DNA from 2 places in the Robertmurraya mesotrionivorans genome. Region 1 is predicted to be linked to the other one. Evidence: riboswitches for the same ligand, from Rfam matches in the RefSeq annotation. Region 1 holds a riboswitch; the other holds the start of a gene.

Region 1 (3,140 bases):
TCCATCGCTCGGTAGGTTTTTCTTGGTAAAAGAGGCTGATTCACGGCTTCTTCGTATTTTTCCGTAAAATACTTTCGATCTTTTTCATCATAAAAGTCTTCAAGACCAAGCGGGTTTCCGTTCTCGTCCTTCCAGCCCATCAGCTGCTTTACTTGGTGTGGACAAAACGTATGCCATTCCCCAACACTTCTGCCGTTTTCATCCTTCTCTTGAAGCTTTTCCATAAATAAATCTGGGATGGTGACTCCTGTAAAAATATCATGAGCCTTTCTTCTCTCATCCCCATTATTGGTCTTTAGTTCAAGGAAGCCATTCATCACGTCTTTGTGGAATACATCTAAGTAGATGGCAACCGCACCTTGTCTTTGACCTAACTGGTCCACACTAACGGCTGTATCATTAATCAGGCGGATCCAAGGTACTACCCCTGAAGACATTCCCTTGAATCTTTTAATATCAGAACCGAGAGCACGAACCTTTCCATAATAGATTCCGATGCCGCCACCTTCCTTACTTAAGCGAGCAATATCCCAGTTATTTAGATAAATACCATCTAGCGAATCATCGACTGTATCAATAAAACATGACGAAAGCTGACCAAAGCTCTTACCGGCATTTGATAGAGTTGGTGTTGCGACTGTCATATATAGATGGCTTAATGCCCAGTACGCCTCTTTTACTAGCTCTACCCTTTTTTCTTTCGACTCGTTCATCATGATAGTCATTGCAATGACTAAGAAGCGTTCTTGAGGGAGTTCGTATACTCTTCTGTCATGATCTCTTGCAAGGTAACGGTCAGCAAATAAAAACAGACCAATATAGTTGAAAAGCTTATCTCTTTCTGGATCGATTGCCCCTGCTAATTGTATAATTTCTTCCTCCGTATACATTTGCAGTAGTTTAGGAGAGTAAATGCCTTTCTCTGTTAACGTGACTAGCAATTCATAAAAATTCCCATATGTATGTGATGAATCATAGTTTCTATTTTGCGAAGCCTGTTTGTAAAGTTCTGTTAAGTATATGCGCGCGGCAACAAATGTCCAATCTGGCTGGTCCATGGCAATGTTATTTAAGGAGTAAAACAAAGCTTGTTGGCTCACATCTTTTTTAGCTACCTCTAATTCATTTACCATTCTAGTCATGTCAGATGTATCAAGCTGATAGGTTACAGAACACTCTTCAATTGCTTTTAACACTGACTTATATTCTTCTTGCAAATCTACTACTGTCATGATCGTCCCTCCTGAAAATAAAAAATCCGCTCAGTAGTCCTTGAGCGGATGAAACGATTTCAGCAAAAGACAAAAAGGCATTGATCTGATTTTGTCTTCTGTCGCCATCGTCTCATCTTCCCAATCCCCGAGAAAGTTGAAACATCTTAAGTAAGATAGGTCTCCTGACTTATGCTTCACTCTACTTTGAACCCTTCCCATCTAGGCACCTACATCGGTAAGCAATCTACACAGTGGTCTGTTCATTTTGTCAGCATTTACAGTTGCGGGGGCAGCTCTGGTCTCTCACCAGATTCCCAATTAAGCCGTACGGCATCTAATCTTAAGGCAAACAACACAATATATAGTTAAGTTTTCACATTTATATATCTATATCTAGATATTACAAATTTAATAGTAACGGTAGTTTAGTAGATTAGCAAGTAGAAAATGTTTGTTTTGGTAAAATATTGTTGTTGACTTTAGGAGGTGAAGGAGAGAATTGTTGTTTTTATAGGGATGGTAGATTTTTAAATATTTTTTAATAAATCGTGTGAAAATTACAGCTAAACTTAATTTTTTTATTGATTTTCTTCGGGGATTAGTAGATTTTTTACTCTATTTTTGGATTTTTTACCGATTTTAATAATTTATTTGCGATCCGAAGAATTTACTTGCGATTTCCGAATTTTATTTGCGATTCGAAAAATTTATTTGCGATTCCCAGATTTTATTTGCGATTCGAAAAATTTATTTGCTATTCCCGGACTTTATTTGCCATCCGAAATTTCGCCGCCTCCGATTCCCATTTTCCTCAGGCTCCCTCTATAAAAAAAGATGAACATCGCCCCATGCAAATGTTCATCTCCTTAATCTAAATATTCTCCTGCCTCAATACCTCAATAATATTATCCTTCTTCACTTTCGCGATGGAATACAGCATGGCTGATCCGACAATTACAAATACCGAGACAAAGCAAATCCCAAGACTAAGCCACGGAATCCAAAACGGGTACGTAAAACTATTCATAGTCCCTTTATAAATGAGGAACATGATACCCATACTGATCGGTAACCCATACAGCAGTGCTTTTAATCCATAGAAAATACTTTCATAGCTAATCATTTTATTAAAGCCTTTTGCAGTCATTCCCACTGATTTCAACATCGCAAATTCCCGCTTCCTTAAGGAAATACTAGTGGAAATCGTATTGAATATATTAGCTATTGAAATAGCCGTAATGAGTACAATGAAACCATACGTAAAAATAGACAATAGCATCACTAACTGTTCTTCCCGCTGTCTACTTTGGTACACATTATAAATATAAAGATTCGTTTCCTTCATATCCTCGATTTCTTGCTGTGTCTTCAATGGATCATCTGACATTAAAAAGAGTTCAGTCTGTAGATTATCGGCTAATTTCTCATTCACCAATTGATCAATGACTTGATCAGAAACAATAATATTTAGACCACCCACTCCTGATGAGTATACTCCCATTGGCAACTGATCGGTCAATCCAGCTACCTCAAGATGTTTCTCTAAAGGCATTATCTCACCAGTGTCAAAATCTTGGGAAAGCAGTTCTACCTTCTCACCGACTGACGTTTTTATGCTCTTGGTTTCTATAAACTTACCTGTTTTCCCATCTTGATAAGAAATAGTGTCAACAATAATACCCGAAATATGATTTGCATCAGTCAACCGACTAACATCTACCCCTACCTGATCAGCATATTCTTTTAGGCTTTTTTCATCGAGACCAATTAGACTGAGATAGTACGTAGCCTTCCCATCCTCAATCCCCATTGTTTCTACTAATTCGTCTGGAATCTTTTCTTTCTCGACTAACGTAGCTAGATCCAGCCTTCTCATCGTACTAGAGTTGGTTACATCAGGGAGTGTCCGAATATTTTCAAAAAGCA
Region 2 (3,140 bases), on a different contig from region 1:
ATTTGCTCCGAATATTTATTTCTTTATTGCTGCTCGTTTCTTGCAAGGCTTTTCAGCAGCAGGCGGGATCGTTATATCGAGAGCGGTCGTTCGTGATAAGTTTAGCGGAAGAGAATTAACGAAGTTTTTTGCGTTATTAACATTAGTAAGTAATCTAGGTCCAATTATCGCTCCTGTTGCAGGTGGCGCGATTCTAGCCTTTACGAATTGGACGGGAGTATTTGTCGTTTTAAGTGTTGTCGGTCTAGTTTTATTTTTTACCGTATTTTCAAAGCTGGAAGAATCACTTCCAACAGAGAAGCGTGTACCAAGTAATATTGGGCAAACATTTAGGAACTTTGGAACTTTATTAAAAGATCGTCAGTTTACAGGATATGCCTTTACACAAGGATTTATTGTGGCCGGAATTTTTGCTTATGTTTCTGGTACTCCATTTGTGTATCAAAATATTTATGGAGTTTCACCACAAGTATTCAGCTTATTATTTGGTTTGAACGGAATTGGCTTGATTCTTGGAAGTCAGGCAGTAGGGAAGTTCGTAGACGTAATATCTGAAAAGACATTTTTAGTCATAGGTCTGACCATTTCAAATGTATCAGGTGCCATTCTTCTTGTTGCGTTATTACTAAAGGCTCCTTTAATTGCGGTTGTTATTCCTATCTTCTTCTTCGTTGCCTCGATCGGGATTATTGGAACTACATCGTTTTCACTTGCCATGGAGTCACAAGGGCATATTGCAGGTAGCGCGTCGGCCTTACTAGGGTTACTACCATTTATCCTAGGCTCTATTTCATCACCACTTGTAGGCATTGCAGGAGAGAATTCTGCCATTCCGATGGGATCCATAATCTTTGGTGCTAGCTTTTTAGCTTTTCTTTCGTATTTTCTTTTCGTACGAAAGGCTTCCGTCGTAAAACCAGCTATCGAAGAACCTGGGAAAATCTCAGTATAATATCTAGACGCTATCCAAAAAGGGTAGCGTCTTTTCTTTTAAAGATATCATTCAAATTACTAAATTACGAGCATGTGTATGAAGTTAAATTAATAAAAACATCTAATACTTAGAACGCCATGTGGGTTCCGTTTCAGTAGGAAATCTGTCGTGTTCGTTATATAAGTAGTTGAAAAATAAGAAATATTCATCTAATATAGAATCTAACTTAATTGAATAGTTTTCCAAAAAGTTAAGATGCCAAGATGGCTTAATAGGGAATCTGGTTAAAATCCAGAGCTGTACCCGCAACTGTAAGTGTGGACGAAATAAGAATACCACTGTGTACATATGTGATTCGTATGAATATGGGAAGGTCTTAGAGTAGGAAGAAGCACGAGTCAGGAAACCTGTCTTACTTTTAAACGTTTCAGTTTCTCCGGGAATAGAGAAGGTGTTTCGATGGTGAGAAGGGACCGTATTTCTGTTTGTCTTTTCATGCTTTCGTTTCATCCGTTCATTCCTGTGAGCGGATTTTTTTATGGAAATCTTTCTTTGGGTTGATAACTTCATAGTTTACTTAATAGGTGCAAAAGAAAAATCTTTTGCTTAAAAGGGAAGCACGGTGAAAAGCCGTCGCGGTACCCGCCACTGTATTGGGGAGCTTTGTTACAAATGGTCACTGAGTAAAATCGGGAAGACGTAACAAAAGCAAGGAACCAAAGCCAGGAGACCTTCCTATAAAGTGTGTCACATACCTACGGGACTATAGGTAGATGTGTAGAAGATATACCTTCCGTATGTTCTTATGCACCTCTATTTGTAGGGGTGCTTTTTTTATTAGATAAATTTAAGGGAGTGGAAAACATGACAACATGGAATTTAAAGGGGACAAAGCATCACATCTTGATTTGCAATGGAAGTAGTTGCATGAGAAAAGGGGGAGAAGAAGTAACGCAAGCGATTCGTGATGAAATTACACAGTTGGAGTTAGACGACGAAGTACATACAACAAGAACGAGATGTAATGGAAGATGCAAGGATGCTTGTGTCACCATCGTGTATCCAGAAGGCACCTGGTATAAAGCACTTACAGAGGACATGGGACGAGAAATCGTTCGGAGTCATATCGGACAAGGAAAGATACTAAAAGAATCCGTTATTTATACATACAACCAGGAAGGCTTCGTAGCACCTGAAAACTCAGATAGTATTGAGGGAATTTCGAAAAAAGTGAAAGAAGAGGTATAACCTATGGAATTTATCATGTTTGCTCTGCTTGCTGTTTTTATTGGCATGAGGCATGGGATCGACGGAGATCATGTAGCAGCGATTGCCGACATGGTTGGCAGTGAGCAGCAAAAGAAGAAACAACTTACTCTTGGTGTGATGTATGCGATTGGGCACGGAATGATTGTAATGGTTATTGGAGTGTTATTTATTTATATTGGTTTACACCTTCCAGATACAACGAAGCAAATACTAGAAATGCTCGTTAGCTTCACCCTTATTTTGCTCGGAATGTTTATTATTTGGTCAATTTTTCAACAAAAGAAAGATTACGAGTATAAAAGTCGACTAAGAATTGTCGTTGAGTTTTTCAGCAACATCGCTAGTAAGGTGACATCAGGAACAAAAACGAATCAACTATCACCTACAAAGCTCGGTGCCATTGGAGCGTTTATTATTGGCATTCTTCACGGCATTGGTGTAGAAAGCCCTACGCAAATCGCGATTATTTCTAATGCGATAGGGCTTGATAATTTAACCGTCGCCCTTATTCAACTGACTTTATTTGTCATTGGGTTACTCATCGCTACGATAGGAATTACATTCTGTTTATCATGGGGATTTATGAAAGCTAGAGTGAAAGACAAGCTGTTTTTACTATTAGGCACGGTAACAGGCGCCTATAGCCTAGTACTCGGAATTTTTATGATGGTGGAACTAATGAAAGGAGGAGCGTAATTGAAAGGAAAGCTGTTAGTCATCGGTTTTGGTCCCGGAAGTGAGGAGCATATAACGGACCGGGCAAAAAAAGCTCTACAAGAAAGTGATATGATCATTGGCTATAAAACGTATGTGGAACTGATTGAAGGATTACTAGACGGTCAAGAAATCATCAGTACAGGGATGACTGAAGAAGTAAGTAGAGCTCAAGAGGCAGTGAGGCAGGCCGAGCTCGGAAAAAAAGTGGCAGTGATCTCTA

The links. Region 1 has a riboswitch for cobalamin ahead of ACRX5O_RS19065 (ribonucleoside-diphosphate reductase subunit alpha). Riboswitches for the same ligand answer to the same signal wherever they lie in the genome.
Region 2: another riboswitch for cobalamin. It lies ahead of ACRX5O_RS04995 ((2Fe-2S) ferredoxin domain-containing protein); the one in region 1 lies ahead of ACRX5O_RS19065 (ribonucleoside-diphosphate reductase subunit alpha).

Annotation. Positions count from the first base shown of each region.
Region 1 is NZ_JBPCCH010000015.1:71,824-74,963, reverse strand. It holds gene ACRX5O_RS19065 (ribonucleoside-diphosphate reductase subunit alpha) at 1-1,232, opposite strand, end outside; cobalamin riboswitch at 1,371-1,567, opposite strand; gene ACRX5O_RS19060 (ABC transporter permease) at 2,086-3,140, opposite strand, start outside.
Region 2 is NZ_JBPCCH010000002.1:181,737-184,876, reverse strand. It holds gene ACRX5O_RS05000 (multidrug effflux MFS transporter) at 1-952, shown strand, start outside; cobalamin riboswitch at 1,171-1,363, shown strand; cobalamin riboswitch at 1,500-1,687, shown strand; gene ACRX5O_RS04995 ((2Fe-2S) ferredoxin domain-containing protein) at 1,799-2,182, shown strand; gene ACRX5O_RS04990 (HoxN/HupN/NixA family nickel/cobalt transporter) at 2,186-2,899, shown strand; gene cobJ (precorrin-3B C(17)-methyltransferase) at 2,900-3,140, shown strand, end outside.